One region of the Microbacterium sp. I2 genome, then DNA from elsewhere that is predicted to be linked to it. Evidence: predicted binding sites of a transcription regulator. Region 1 holds the regulator's gene; the other holds the start of a gene.
The links. Region 1 encodes HrcA, which represses chaperone genes, less so after heat shock. Its sites were predicted from a motif close to TTNGCACTCGNNNNNNNCGAGTGCNAA; they were not measured.
Positions count from the first base shown of each region.

Region 2: ACLKM7_RS04390 (Hsp20/alpha crystallin family protein) is a predicted target of HrcA. The motif match lies at 5,464-5,490, and genes of this name have one in related genera.

Region 1 covers NZ_JBLWIH010000010.1:355,232-362,883, reverse strand. The annotation lists gene ACLKM7_RS10920 (16S rRNA (uracil(1498)-N(3))-methyltransferase) at 1-27, opposite strand, end outside; gene dnaJ (molecular chaperone DnaJ) at 31-1,140, opposite strand; gene hrcA (heat-inducible transcriptional repressor HrcA) at 1,192-2,232, opposite strand; gene hemW (radical SAM family heme chaperone HemW) at 2,342-3,559, opposite strand; gene ACLKM7_RS10900 (DUF1990 family protein) at 3,565-4,215, opposite strand; gene lepA (translation elongation factor 4) at 4,225-6,075, opposite strand; gene ACLKM7_RS10890 (alpha/beta fold hydrolase) at 6,177-6,938, shown strand; gene rpsT (30S ribosomal protein S20) at 7,051-7,311, shown strand; gene holA (DNA polymerase III subunit delta) at 7,397-7,652, opposite strand, start outside.
Region 2 covers NZ_JBLWIH010000003.1:43,153-50,804, reverse strand. The annotation lists gene ACLKM7_RS04420 (zinc-binding dehydrogenase) at 1-777, opposite strand, end outside; gene ACLKM7_RS04415 (TetR/AcrR family transcriptional regulator) at 867-1,517, shown strand; gene ACLKM7_RS04410 (hypothetical protein) at 1,567-1,743, opposite strand; gene ACLKM7_RS04405 (VOC family protein) at 1,868-2,233, shown strand; gene ACLKM7_RS04400 (L-serine ammonia-lyase, iron-sulfur-dependent, subunit alpha) at 2,335-3,930, shown strand; gene ACLKM7_RS04395 (DUF559 domain-containing protein) at 4,158-5,129, opposite strand; gene ACLKM7_RS04390 (Hsp20/alpha crystallin family protein) at 5,545-6,012, shown strand; gene ACLKM7_RS04385 (thymidine kinase) at 6,044-6,661, opposite strand; gene ACLKM7_RS04380 (MarR family winged helix-turn-helix transcriptional regulator) at 6,673-7,113, opposite strand; gene ACLKM7_RS04375 (DUF2207 domain-containing protein) at 7,156-7,652, shown strand, end outside.

The sequences.
Region 1 (7,652 bases):
GCCATCCAGCAGGAAGTGCAGGGGCATCCGTCAGCCGTTCCGGAAGCGGTCACGCAGCTTCGCGAAGAGCCCCTGGTGGAACTCGGCCAGCCTCGGCGAGGGTGCCTTGGTGCGCTTGGCGAAGTCCTCGATCAGCGCGCGCTCCTTCGCATCCAGCCGGGTCGGCGTCACGACGTGCACGCCGACGCGCAGGTCGCCGCGCTGGGTGCCGCGTAGCGGCGTGATGCCGCGACCCTTGATCGTCAGCACGTCTCCGGCCTGGACGCCGGGCCGCACCTCGAGGTCGACCGGCCCGTCGAGCGACTGGATCGTCGTGGTCGTGCCGAGGATCGCGTCCGGCATGGACACTTCGAGGGTCGCGAGCAGGTCGTCGCCGTCGCGGCTGAAGACCTCGTGCGGTGCCACTGTGACCTCGATGTAGAGATCGCCGTTCGGCCCGCCTGCGGGGCCGACCTCTCCCGACCCGGGAAGCTGGAGCCGCAGGCCCGTCTCGACACCGGCAGGGATGTCGAGCGACACCGTGCGGCGCGCGCGGACCCGGCCCTGACCCTGGCAGGTCGCGCACGGATACGGGATCGTGGTGCCGTAGCCCTGGCACACATTGCAGGGCTGGTTGGTGATGACGTTGCCGAGCAGGCTCCGCACCTGACGCTGCACGTGGCCGGTGCCGTGGCAGATGTCGCACGTGACGGGGCTGGTGCCCGGCTGGCAGCACGAGCCCTGACAGGTCTCGCACAGCACCGCGGTGTCGACATCGATGTCACGGTGGACGCCGAAGACGACATCGCCGAGTTCGAGGGTGACCCGCACGAGCGCATCCTGACCGCGCTCGCGCCGCGAGCGCGGGCGGCCGCCGCGGGATCCGCCGGACGAGCCGAAGAAGGTCTCGAAGATGTCGTTGAACCCGCCGAATCCGCCGGCCCCGCCGAAGGGCGTGTCACCGCCCATGTCGTACCGCGCCCGCTGATCGGGGTCGCTCAGGACGTCGTAGGCATGGGTGACGAGCTTGAAGCGCTCTGATGCGTCCTCGCCCGGGTTCACGTCCGGGTGGAGCTCCCGAGCGAGCCGTCGGTAGGCCTTCTTGATCTCATCGGGGGTGGCGTCTCGCGAGACGCCGAGGACCTCGTAGTGGTCAGCCACTTTCGCCTTCCTGCCGCGGCAGTGCCGCGTGATCGTGTGTACGCGTCCGCGTCAGCGGCTGCTCTCGTCTTCTTCGAGCATCCGCGTGAGATAGCGCGCGACGGCTCGCACCGCCGCGAGGTTCGTGGGGTAGTCCATGCGCGTCGGGCCCATGACGCCGACGCGGGCGCGCGAGCCCGTCGCGTCGTAGTCGCTGGCGAGGACGGATGCCTCGGCCAGTCCGAACGCCTCGTTCTCGCGGCCGATGCTCGCCGAGAGACCCTGCTCATCGGTGACCATCTCGCCCATGAGCCGCAGCAGCGTCACCTGCTCTTCGATGGCCTCCAGGAGCGGGTAGATGCTGCCGCGGAAGTCGGCCTCGCTCCGAGCGAGGTTCGCGCTGCCTGCCATGACCAGCTTGTCCTGACGGAACTCCTCGAGCTCCTCGGCGACCGCCGTCACGATCTCGTCGGTGGCCGCTTCGCGCGCGGCCGGATCCGGACCCGCTGCCGCGAGGCGCTCCGCGATCCGCTGGAGACCCTCGCGCACCGGGCGCCCCACCAACAGCGTGCCGAGTTCCGCGCGCATCCGGGCCAGGTCGGCCTCATCGAACTCGTCGCGGACGAAGGTCAGCCGTTGCGAGACGCGACCGGTGTCGGTGACGACGATCACCAGCATCCGCCCGCCGCCCAGCTGCACCAGCTCGACATGGGTGACCGTCGCCCGGGCGAACGACGGATACTGCACGATCGCGACCTGGCCGGTGAGGCGGGTGAGGGCACGCACGGAGCGCGCGAGCACGTCGTCCAGGTCGCCGGAGCCGTCGAGGAACGCCGCGATCGCGGACCGCTGCGCAGAGCTCAGCGGTCGAAGCTGGGCGAGATGGTCCACGAACACCCGATAGCCCTTGTCGGTGGGCACGCGTCCCGACGACGTGTGCGGAGCGGCGATGAGCTCCTCGTCCTCCAGCAGCGCCATGTCGTTGCGGATCGTCGCGGCCGACACACCGAAGGCGTGCCGCTCGACGATCGTCTTGCTGCCGACCGGCTCACGCGTGTCGACGTAGTCCTGGACGATCGCGCGCAGCACCTCGAGTCCGCGTTCGCTGACCATCCCGACTCCTCACGCTGCCTGGGCGCCGATGTGGAGAACCACACTTTGGCACTCGCACGACTGGAGTGCCAATTCTACCGGATCCGCGGCCTCGTGCCCCGGAGGCGCTTCAATCGGTGAGCGCCCGGACCACCGCATCTGCGAGGAGCCGCCCGCGGCGCGTCAGCACGATGCGTCCTCCCAGCGCCGCCGGGCCGTCGACGAGGCCGTCCGCGATGAGCGCCGCGGTCTGCCGGCGCGCGTCGCCGGGCAGGTCGGCCAGCGCCAGGCCGTCGCGGATGCGGGTGCGCAGCAGTACCGTCTCGAGCCCACGAGCCGCGGCATCCGTCACTTCCCTCCCTGCAGCGGGCGACTCGGTGTGGGCCAGCCGCTGGGCGTAGGCGGCCGGGTGCTTGACGTTCCAGAACCGCACTCCGGCGATGTGGCTGTGGGCGCCCGGCCCGAAGCCCCACCAGTCCGCCCCTGTCCAGTACGCGAGGTTGTGCCGAGAGCGCTGTCGTTCGTCGCGCGCCCAGTTCGACACCTCGTACCAGTCGAAACCCGCCGACGTCAGCAGCTCGTCGGCGAGCTCGTACATGTCCGCCTGCAGATCGTCGTCGGGGGTCGCCAGCTCACCGCGGCGGATCTGGCGCGCGAGCTTCGTCCCCTCCTCGACAATCAGGGCGTAGGCCGAGAGATGGTCGGGTTCCAGCGAGATCGCCGCCTCGAGCGACCGGCGCCAATCGTCCAGCGACTCCCCCGGCGCGCCGTAGATCAGATCCACGCTCACATCCAGCCCTTCGGCGCGCGCCGCCGTCACGGCAGCGCGGACGCTTTCGGGCCGGTGCGTGCGGTCGAGGGTGGCCAGCACGTGCGGCACGGCGGACTGCATCCCGATCGACATGCGAGTGACACCGGATGCCGCCAGCTCCGCCGTCACGGCTGCCGAGACGGTGTCGGGATTCGCCTCGACGGTGATCTCGGCATCGTCCGCGAGGCCGAATGCCTCGCGGACGCCGTCAAGCATGCGGGCGAGGTCGCCCGCCGGGAGCAGCGTCGGCGTTCCGCCACCGAAGAAGACCGTTCCTGCCGGACGGCGGCCGCCCACCCGGTCGAGCATGGTCGCTGCGAGATCGATCTCGCGCAGCACCGTGTCGGCGTACTCGTCCTGACGGGCGCCGCGCAGTTCGGTCGCCGTGTAGGTGTTGAAGTCGCAGTAGCCGCAGCGCACACGGCAGAACGGCACGTGCAGGTAGACGCTGAACGGCCCGTGCGGATCGACGCGCAGCCCGGGAGGGAGCGGTCCGTCGGTCGGCACAGGCTCGCCGAGAGGAAGCGCGGAGCCCATGCGGCTCAGGCCGGCGTGGAGTACAGCGGCGAGATCGCCCGCAGATAGCGGGTGAACAGCTCACGGCGGCGGCGGCGTGTCAGCCCGGGAAGCATCCGGTACAGCATCGCGCGGGGCGCGTCGAAGGCACGAACCGTGAACCACACCTCGTCGTTGTCGTGCCAGTCCAGCATGAAGGACTCCTCGCCGCTCACGACCGAATCGCTCACGGTCCCCAGCGCGAATCCCACGCGGCGCGGCTCCTCCACCGCGAAGATGACTCGCAGCTCGGCGTCCGCGCGCAGGCCCCTCACACGGCCCTCGACGCGGATCGTCGTGCCGGCGCCGACATACGGCGTGCCGTCGCTGTCGTAGCGCACGTCGGTCTCGGACCTCGCCGGAGCGATCGGATTGCCCTCCGCGTCGAAGCTCACGCCCGAGTACATCGGCCCCGACGCCGGGCGCACGTCCTTCAGCTCGAGGCCGGCTCCGCGCTGCGCGGTCCACGAGAGCAGCGCGTCGCTCGCGGCCTGGAATCGAGCCTCGCCGCTGCCGATGCGCCACGACTGCTCCGCCGGGATGCTGCGCTCCGGCGGATACTGCATGAGATCCGGCGCCTGCGTCGCCCCGACGGCGGCGTAGTCGACGGTGTCGTCCCGGAATGTCCCTCGACGCATCTCACCAGCCTACTTCGAGGCCTTCCCCTCGACGTCTCCCGACAGCGCGGCGATGAACGCCTCCTGGGGAACCTCCACGCGACCGACCATCTTCATGCGCTTCTTGCCCTCCTTCTGCTTCTCGAGGAGCTTCCGCTTGCGGCTGATGTCGCCGCCGTAGCACTTGGCGAGCACGTCCTTGCGCATCGCACGGATGTTCTCGCGTGCGATGATCCGCGCGCCGATCGCCGCCTGGATCGGGACTTCGAACTGCTGGCGCGGGATGAGCTTGCGCAGCCGCTCGGTCATCATCGTGCCGTAGGCGTACGCCTTCTCGCGGTGCACGATCGAGCTGAACGCGTCGACCTTGTCGCCCTGCAACAGGATGTCGACCTTGACGAGATCGGCTTCCTGACTCCCGGCCGGCTCATAGTCGAGGCTCGCGTATCCCTGCGTGCGGGATTTCAGCTGATCGAAGAAGTCGAACACGATCTCGCCGAGGGGCATGCTGTAGCGCAGCTCCACGCGTTCTTCGCTGAAGTACTCCATTCCGAGAAGGCTGCCCCGGCGGGACTGGCACAGCTCCATGACGGTGCCGACGTAGTCCTTCGGCGTGAGGATCGCCGCCTTCACGACCGGTTCGCTGACCGTCGCCACGCGCCCGTCGGGGTACTCGCTGGGGTTGGTGACGGTCACCGTCTCGCCGGTGTCGGTCGTCACCTCGTAGATGACGCTCGGCGCCGTCGTGATGAGGTCGAGATCGAACTCGCGCGCGAGTCGCTCGGTGATGATCTCTAGGTGCAGCAGGCCCAGGAATCCGCAACGGAAGCCGAAGCCGAGGGCGACCGAGGTCTCGGGCTCGTATTGCAACGAGGCGTCCGAGAGCTTCAGTTTGTCGAGCGCTTCGCGCAGCTCGGCGTAGTCACTGCCGTCGATCGGGTAGATGCCCGAGAAGACCATGGGCTTCGGGTCGGTGTAGCCGGGCAGCGCGTCCTTCGCCGGCTTGCGATGCGTCGTGATCGTGTCGCCGACCTTGGATTGGCGCACATCCTTCACACCCGTGATGAGGTACCCGACCTCGCCGACGCCGAGACCCCTGGTCGGGGTGGGCTCGGGATTCGAGACACCGATCTCGAGCAGTTCGTGCGTCGCGGTCGTCGACATCATCTGGATGCGCTCGCGCGGCGAGAGTGTGCCGTCGACCATCCGGACGTAGGTCACCACTCCGCGGTACGAGTCGTACACCGAATCGAAGATCATCGCCCGGGCCGGGGCATCCGGATCGCCCTTGGGAGCAGGGATCTCGCGCACCAGACGGTCCAGGAGCTCCTCCACCCCCTGTCCGGTCTTCCCGCTCACACGGAGCACGTCGTCGGGGTCGCCGCCGATCAGGCCCGCGAGCTCCCTCGCGAACCGGTCGGGGTCGGCCGCCGGCAGATCGATCTTGTTGAGCACGGGAATGATGTGCAGGTCGTTCTCGAGCGCGAGGTACAGGTTCGCCAGCGTCTGCGCCTCGATCCCCTGCGCTGCATCGACGAGCAGGATCGCGCCCTCGCACGCCGCGAGCGAGCGACTCACCTCATAGGTGAAGTCGACGTGCCCGGGCGTGTCGATCATGTTGAGCGCGAACGTCGAGCCTTCGGACTGCCAGGGCATCCGCACAGCCTGCGACTTGATCGTGATGCCGCGCTCGCGCTCGATGTCCATGCGGTCCAGGTACTGGGCGCGCATGTCGCGGTCCGAGACCACGCCGGTGATCTGCAGCATGCGGTCGGCCAGCGTGGACTTGCCGTGGTCGATGTGGGCGATGATGCAGAAGTTGCGGATCAGCTCAGGAGGGGTCGCGGACGGCTCGAGAGGCTTCAGGGCGCGCGGTGACATGTCCAGACGATTGTACGGGGCCCGCCCGCACCCCTGACCGCGTTGCCGGGTCAGCGGCATGCCGACCCGGTGGGCACGGGGAGCCCGGCTACCCTGAGACGGTGGTCGTTCAGGTCGTGCTCGTACACGGCATCCGGACATCTGCCACGATGTGGCGCTCGCAGGTGGCACACCTCGAGGGACGCGGGATCCCTGTGCACGCGATCGATCTGCCGGGGCATGGCGCTCGGATGGCGGAGACGTTCACGCTGGAGGGAGCCTTCGCGACCATCGATGACGCGGTGACGGATGCCGCGGCCCGTGGCCCTGTGCTCCTCGCCGGGCATTCGATGGGAGGCCTGCTGAGCGTCGAATACGTGGGTCGTGAGGTTCCTCCCCCGGTGGCGGGCTTCATCGCGGCATCGTGCACGGCGATCCCTCGCGGACTCGGGCTGAGGACCTACCGAGTGCTCGCGCGCGGCTTCGATGCACTGCCCGATCGCGGGATGTGGCTCACGAACCGAATGCTGGAGCGCACCCTTCCCCCCGAGACGCGCGAGGACTTCGGCGCGGGCGGATACGCCTTCGACACACAAGACGCGGCCCTGCGGAGCCTTTCGGTCCTGGACCTGCTCGCGGCGCTGCGCAGGATCGACGTGCCGCTGTGGTTCATCAACGGCCAGTACGACCAGCTGCGGCTCAACGAGAGGCTGTTCGTCGGTGTGGCGCAGCACGCCGAGCTCATCGTCGTGCCGCGGACGAGTCATCTCGTGAGCGCGATGCGTCCATCCGTGTTCAACGCACTCCTGGACGTGGCGATCGCGACGATCGAGCAGAACACGCGCTCCGGGCGGGCGCGGGCACGGAGCCAGCCGGAGACCTGATAGAATCCTTGTTTGGCTTGCGTGTGGGTTTTCCCTCACGATCGCCGCCAGGCGCCCTCTCTCGCCGAACGGCATCTCCATCCGATCACTCCGAACGAAAGAACGTCGACACGTGGCGAACATCAAGTCGCAGATCAAGCGCAACAAGACCAACGAGAAGGCGCGCGAGCGCAACAAGGCCGTCAAGAGCGAGCTGAAGACGCACGTGCGCCGCACGCGCGAGGCCGTCGCCTCGGGCGACAAGGCCGCAGCCGAGAAGGCACTGGCCACGGCGGCGAAGAAGCTCGACAAGGCCGTCAGCAAGGGCGTCATCCACAAGAACCAGGCGGCGAACCGCAAGTCGGCGATCGCCAAGCAGGTCTCGGCGCTCTGACATTCGTCGAAAAGGCCCGTTCCCTCCGGGGAACGGGCCTTTCGGCGTGTCAGGAAGCGTGCGTCGCGATGACCGTCGTCCGTGATCAGGCGCCGTAGGGCGCACGCGTCGCGATCACGGTGACCATGCGCTCGAGTGCGAAGACCGCGTCTCGCGAGCCGCCCTTGACCTCGGCATCCGCTCTCGCCGTCGCCTGGATCGCCATGCCCAGGCTCGACTCGTTCCAGCCGGCCAGATCGCGCCGCGCGCGATCCACCTGCCAGTCCTTCATGCCCAGCCGCGCTGCCAGCGCCGCGGACGGCTCGCGGTTGCCGGCGACGCGCGCCATCGTCCGCAGCTTC
Region 2 (7,652 bases), on a different contig from region 1:
GAAGGTGCTGAGCGTGAGCGAGCGCTGGAATCGGGCGAGCAACCCGGTGCCGAAGTCTGCCGGCGGGTATCCCCCGACGATCCCCACGATGACCATGCGGCCGTTCGGCGCCAGCCGCTCGATGAACAGGGGGGTGGCGGGGCCCGCGACGACGTCGAGGATCACGTCGAAGTCCCGGGGTGCGCTGTCGTCGCCGGTTCCGTCTCGCTCGAGCACGTGCGTCGCGCCGAAGCCGCGGAGGCGTTCCCCGCGCTCAGCGGAGGATGTCGTCACCGCGACCGCTGCGGCTCCCGCCTTCCGGGCGAGCTCCACGGCGGCGATGCCGATGCTTCCCGCGGCGCCACGCACCAGGACGGTCTCGCCGCGTGCCAGATGCGCATGCGCGAGTGCGAAATGCGCGACGGGTCCGGCGCTGCCGAGGGCGACAGCATCCACCGACGACAGCGTGTCGGGCAGAGCCACGATGTCATCCACGCGCGCGACCGCCTGCTCCGCATAGCCGCCGATGCCGGTGAAGGCCCACACGCGGGTGCCCACCCACGAGGAGTCCACGCCGTCGCCGACCGCGGTGACAATGCCCGCGACTTCGCTCCCGAGAACGATGCCCTCACTGAAGGAGCCGCCGATCGACCCGCGACGGATGACGGCGTCGACGCCGCCGACGCCGATCGCCTCGACCCGGACCGAGACCTCGCCAGGCGACGGTTCGGGCGACGCGAGATCGAGCAGCTCCAAGCCGTCGGGGTCTCCGAAGGAGCGGATGGTCACTGCGCGCATGTCTTCCTCCTGGTCGCGGCGGGCGGAAGTGCGCGCCGTACCCGGCGACCGTATCGGACGCAGGCGTCCACTTCGCTAAAGTGAGGCACATGAGCCACGCACTGCCTCAGGTGCTCCGATCGGACGCCCGAGAGAACCGTGACCGCATTCTCGAGGCCGCTCGCGAGATCTTCGCCGAGTCCGGCCTCGATGTCACGATGCGACAGATCGCGAGGCGAGCCGCTGTCGGGCCGGCCACGCTCTATCGGAGGTTCCCCTCCAAGCAGGACCTCATCCACGCGGCCTTCCGCAAGGAACTCGTCAGCTGCCAGGCGATCGTCGATCGAGGCGCGGCGGATGCCGACGCGTGGCACGGGCTGTGTGCTGTCATCGAACAGATCACCGTGCTCAATGCCCACAACCAGGGTTTCACAGACGCGTTCCTGGACGATCACCCCGGCGAGTTCGACTTTGCCGCGCATCGGCGGGGGATGCTGCGGCAGTTGTCCGCGCTGATCCGTCGAGCGCAGGGCGCGGGTGCGCTGCGCACCGACTTCACGATCGATGACTTCGTCCTCATCCTCCTCGCCGGGCGGGCCCTGGCGCGGACGCCTCTTGCGACGCGCGCGGCTGCGGCGCGGCGTTTCGCCGCCCTCACCATCGAGGCGCTGCGCGCCGCGCCGACCAATTCGCCGTTGCCGCCACGCGTGCGACTTACCGCGGAGATCGTCGGGACGGGGAGCGAAACCACCGCGGTGTGACTCAGGGGTGCATGAGCGGCTGACACCGGCTCACGGGACCGCGGGGCGCTCAGTGACCGGGCGGGTCGCTGTCCATGCGCTGTGCGGTGATGGGGACGGCAACCGCCGCGGCGATGCACAGCACGCCGGCGACGAAGATGAGCGACGACAGGGTCGGCGCAGCGAACGCGAAGCCGACGAGCCACATCCCGCCGATGAGCAGGATCGCGTAGAGAATGATGAGCACTTCGAACCTCCTGAGATCGGTCGTCTCCTTCGTATCCACCGGGCGGGCGTGCTGTCGCGGGGGTTGACAGCGTCCGATCGCGCAACCCGGTGACGTGGGTCCTGATGAGCGCGACAATGTCAGCATGAGACTCGCGCAGGTCGCACAGCGGGCGGTGGACCTCGATCGTGCCGCGGCGTTCTACACGGCGCTCCTCGAGGTCGAGCCCGTGGCCCGCTTCGACCCGCCCGGGCTGCTGTTCTTCGACTTGGACGGCATCCGTCTGCTGCTGGACCGCAACGCCCCGTCGTCGCTCATCTACCTGCATGTCGCGAACGTCCACGAGACTCTCGAGAGACTGGACGGTGTCGCGCGGATCGTCTCGCATCCGCACGTGATCTTCCGCCACGACGACGACCGACTGGGCCCCGAGGGCCACGACGAATGGCAGGCGTTCATCGAGGATTCCGAAGGCAACACCGTGGGGCTGATTGCTTTCCAACGCCCATGAGCGACACACTGCACATCCGAGCCGCCCGTGCCGCAGCATCCTGCCATTTCCTGATGAACCAGGGTACGCACTTTGCCCGCCGCGCGGCGTAACCTGGACGGGTGAGCGCCTACGTCTCGGCGTTCGAGCTGTTCTCCATCGGCGTAGGACCCTCGAGCTCCCACACAGTCGGCCCCATGCGGGCCGCGCATGACTTCGTCGTCCGGCTGCGCGAGACCGGGATGCTGCCCCGGGTCGAGCGCGTGACGTGCACCCTCTACGGCTCGCTGGGGGCCACCGGCATCGGGCACGGAACACCGGATGCGGTCGTCGCGGGGTTGCGCGGACTGCGGCCCGAGACGGCGGATCCGGATGCTGTGCGCTCGTCGTGGAGCGGGTGGCCCCACGACCGACCTCTCGACCTCGGCGGCGAGCACTCGGTGTCGTTCGACCGGTCCGACATCGTCTTCGAGCCGCGGACGCGGTTGCCCGCACATCCCAACGCGATGACGCTCGAGGCGTGGGCGTCGCCGCAGCAGGGTCCGCCGCGGCAGGGCCATGACCACGCGCTCGGGGTGCGGGCGACCGGCGCCGACAATCGGCCGGCGGCCGTGGCATCCGGTGGGCCGGCGCCCGGGCTCCTCGCCCGCGAGACGTACTACTCGGTGGGAGGCGGGTTCGTTCGGCGCGAGGGCGAAGCGGCGCCTGTCCGCGCGCACGCGTTCCCCGTCGACTTCGCCAGTGCAGAGGAGCTGCTCGCACTGTGCGACGAACGCGGGCTGACGATCGCCGAGGCTGCGCGACTGAACGAAGTGACGCTGCGCAGCGACGAGCAGCTCGCCGACGGCCTCGACGCCATCTGGGACGCGATGGCAGGCTGCGTCGAAGCGGGGTTGCAGGCCGACGGAGTGCTGCCGGGCATGCTGGGCGTGAAGCGGCGTGCCGCCGCGATCCGCGCGCAGCTCGAGGCAGCCGAAGCGGACGGCCGACGAGAACTGCCGGGGGAGTGGCTGGGCGCGTTCGCGCTCGCCGTGAACGAGGAGAACGCCGCGGGAGGACGCGTCGTCACCGCCCCGACCAACGGCGCCGCAGGCATCGTCCCGGCCGTGGCGATGTACTGGTGGCGGTTTCTCGCGGACTCGGGCCTCGGCGCCGGGAACGCCGTCACGCCGTATGGCGAGCTCGTCGGCAGTGCGCTGCTCGGGTTCGGCGAGGGCGGGCACGCGCCTGCCGCCGGCGCCTTGGAGGACGAACGCCTGATCGCCGAGGCGAACCGGCGCCGCGGCATCCGGCGGTTCCTGCTGACGGCGACCGCGCTGGGTTCGCTGTTCAAGGCGAACGCCTCGATCTCGGGCGCCGAGGGCGGCTGCCAGGCCGAGGTGGGATCGGCGTGCGCGATGGCCGCCGGCGGCCTGACGGCGGTGATGGGCGGCACCAACCGGCAGATCGAGAACGCCGCCGAGATCGCAATGGAGCACCACCTGGGCCTCACGTGCGACCCGGTCGGCGGCCTCGTGCAGATCCCCTGCATCGAGCGCAACGCGATCGCCGCATCCACCGCGGTGACTGCAGCACGGCTCGCGCTGCGCGGCGACGGCTCGCACTACGTCTCGCTTGATGCCGTCGTCGAGACCATGCGCCAGACCGGCATCGACATGTCGCACAAGTACAAGGAGACCAGCGAGGGCGGCCTCGCGGTCAACGTCATCGAGTGCTGACGCGAGGCGCCCTTAGCGCCGTTCCTCGCTCTTCGGTGGTGCGTGGAGGCGGGTTCGGGTGGCGCAACACGCGGAGTCGGACGACGGATGCCGCGTGTCGTGCCCCCTGAACGTGCGTCGCTCCCGGGTTGGCGTGGAGGCGGGTTCGGGTGGCGCAACACGCGGAATCGGACGACGGATGCCGCGTGTCGTGCCCCCTGAATGGCGGTTGGCCGCGCCTCGCGCGCTTATGACGGCGCGGGGCGCCAGCCTCGTCGCTGCAGAACGGACCGCACGATCGACACCCCGCGATGATCGGCACTGCGCACGTGGGCGGACGTGAGCCGGACCACCTCCCAGCCTTCGGTGGCGTACGCGGCGTACTTCTCGATGTCTCGGTTCCACTGCTTGCGGTCCGTGCGATGCTGATCTCCCTCGATTTCCACGACCGTCCGATACTTCCGGAACACGAACTCGGTGATTCCCAGGAGAACGCCGCGGCGATCACGGATCTCGACGTCGAGCTCGGGCCTCGGCAGGCCCGCGGCCTCGGCATCCAGGCGGAAGTCCGTCTCGAGCGGCGAGGAACTGCCCACCCGGATGAGCGGCAGGGCATCGGCGAGGCGTCCGATGCCGCGACGCCTCCCGGCCGAAACGCTCGTCGTCAGCTCGTCGATCGTGGCGAGGCGGTCGCGCGGCACGAGCCCTCCGCGCCGGTCACGAGGTATACGGACGATCTGGTCACCGAGTGCGACGAGTTCGCGCACGCTGAGTTCCGAGCCCAGCATGGCCCACGTCGATGCTGCGTCCGTCGTGCGCACCCCGGCGTGCACTCGGATGTTCGCGAGGTGCGGCGCGACCTTGACGCCACGGACGCCTCGCGCCCGGGGAGCTCGTGCTGGTGCGAGCACGCCGATCTCCAGGCGGGTGTCTGGGTCGATCGAAAGGCCGAGATGGACGGCGGCGGTACGTCCCGCGAGGAACGCGTGCGGTCGCATCGCGGTGGCGTACGCCTGAATTCTTCGCTGCTCCGATCGCCGGGCGGCGTCGTGGACGGACAGGTCGGCCTTGGGAACCTCCAACGTCTGGCGCACGCCGTGAAACGGCGCGTCCAAGTCGCTCGCCTGCAGTCGACCGGATGACACACCCCGCGCACGGGCGTCGGCAACGGAGAAGGCATTGCCAAGGCCTCCGGGCAGCGGTGAGGGGCGCGCAGACATGTTGCGACGATGCCGTGCGCTGAGTCCATCCGCCGCGCTCGGCTCCGGGATTGTGAGTTCTCCGCCCGAGAAGGTCGCCTGTGGAGGAGCCGCCGGTCGGGTGCCCGACGACTCGCCTCGAGTTCAGGTGGCGCGACACGCGGGGTGGGTGCGCGGATTCCGCGTGTTGTGGCACTTCGGCGGCGGGTTGGCTTTGGGTGCGAGGTGCCCGACGACTCGCCTCGAGTTCAGGTGGCGCGACACGCGGGGTGGGCGCGGGGATTCCGCGTGTTGTGCCACCCGAAGCGGCAGCGACCGACGGGGCTCATGTTCGTTCTGAGCGAACGTCACGCACTTAGCACTCGCGACCCTAGAGTGCTAATCTGGTCGTAGTTGAGCCGAGGTGGCTCAACTTACAGACCAGAGAGGAGAAACCATGGCCACGTACGACCCGTTCCGCGACCTCGACCGCCTCGCATCGAGCCTCTTCGACACGCGCCGCGGCCCGCGCCGCATGCCGATGGACCTCTACCGCGACGGAGACCACTACGTGCTGACCGCCGACCTTCCCGGCATCGACCCGGGCTCGGTCGACATCGACGTCGACGGCCAGCTGCTGACGATCCGCGCCGAGCGCACGCTCACCAGCGGCGAGGATGTCAAGTGGATCACGCGTGAGCGCGAGGCCGCGAGCTTCCTGCGACAGCTCAACCTCGGCCAGGGCATCGACACCGACCGCATCTCGGCGAACTACAACAACGGCGTGCTGAGCGTCACGATCCCGGTCAGCGAGAAGGCGAAGCCGCGCAAGATCGAGGTCAATTCCGAGGGTTCGGCGCCCGTGCTCCAGGCACAGGAGAGCAACCAGCCGAACCAGGACGAGCCGCAGCCGATCGAGCAGTAGGCGAAGGCGTCACAACACAGGAACGGATGCCTCATCCCCGGGATGAGGCATCCGTTCTGTCGTCTGCGGGCTTCTCAGCTCCGGTGAAGTGACGTCGGCAGCGCGCCTGGTACGACTCGATGCCGCCCACCTGCGCGGGGGTCGGAATGCGCGGATCTCCGAGCTCACCCGGCGCCAGACGCTGGTGGAACGCGGCGTCCGCGCCGCAGACCGCGCACACGGCCGTGAGCTTGAGCACGTCGTCCGCGATGGCCATCAGCGACGGCAGCGGTTCGAACGGGCGTCCGTCGAACGTGACGCACAGGCCGGCGACCATCACCGTCACGTCATCGGCGACGAGTGTGTTGACCGCGTCGACGAGGTCGCCGCCGAAGAACTGCGCCTCGTCGATCGCGACGACGTCGAGCCCGCGGCCGCCCACGCCTGCGACGAGCGCATCGACGTCCGGCACGGACCGCGAGGGCGCGGCGAGCCCGGAGTGCGAGCTGACCTGACCCTCGCCGCGCCGGTCGTCCAGCGCGTGGCTGACGACGTCGACCGACAGCCCGGCGATGCGGGCCCGCCGCACTCGGCGCAGCAGCTCCTCGGACTTGCCCGCGAACATCGGGCCGGCCACGACCTGCAGGCGGGCGGGGGCAGGTGAGCGCATGGGCGGGGCTTTCAGCAGCTCGGCTGCTTCTTGCGCAGCTTGGCGGTCAGCTCGCGCAGCTGCTGCAGCTCGTCGTCGCTCAGGATCGACATCCGCTCGGCGATCGCCCGGCCGTGCGCACCCGCGACGCGGCGGAAGAGGGCGGCTCCGGCATCCGTCGCCTTCACCAGCGAGCCGCGACCGTCGTCGGGGTCGGCGCATTTCGAGATGAGGCCACGGGCGACCATGCGGTCGACCAGACGCGACACACTGGGCTGGCTGATGAGCATGTTGGCCGTGACATCACGCAGCCGCGCGGTCATGTTCTCGCCGCGCGTGACGGTCAGGAGCACGTCGTACTCGGCCTGATTGAGGGTTTCGTCGTGGAAGTCCTCGTTGATGTCGCCGAACACCTCATGCTGCGCGCGGAACAGGCTCTCCCAGGCGTCGATGGCAAGGCGTCGATCGGTCATAGCGACAAGATTACGGCGAACCGGCACCCGTAGGCTGACCCCATGGGGACTGGATTCGCCACGCCACCGCTCGACCGCCGCCCCCGTGCCGGCGTACTGCTCCTCGGGATCCTCGCCGGCCTGCTCGCGATGGTGATCGGGCTTGGCGGATCGCCCGCCCACGCGGACGTCGACGACTTCGCCTTCGAGAACCTGAACGTCGAGTACCAGCTCGACCGCGACGAGGACGGCACGAGCACGCTGACCGTGGTCGAGACCTTCGTGGCGCTGTTCCCCGAGCACGATCAGAACCGAGGCATGCAGCGGGCCGTTCCCGAGGCGCACCAGGGCGCGCCGCTGCATCCCGAACTCGTCTCGATCACGGACGAGACCGGCGCCGAGCGCCCGTCCGAAGTCGAATCCGAGGACGGCTGGTACGTCATGACCTCGCGTGCCGACGACTTCGTGCACGGACGCCAGACCTTCGTCTTCACCTACACGCTCGAGAACGTCACGCGCCCGTTCGCCGACACGGCCGCGGACGAGTTCTACTGGGACGT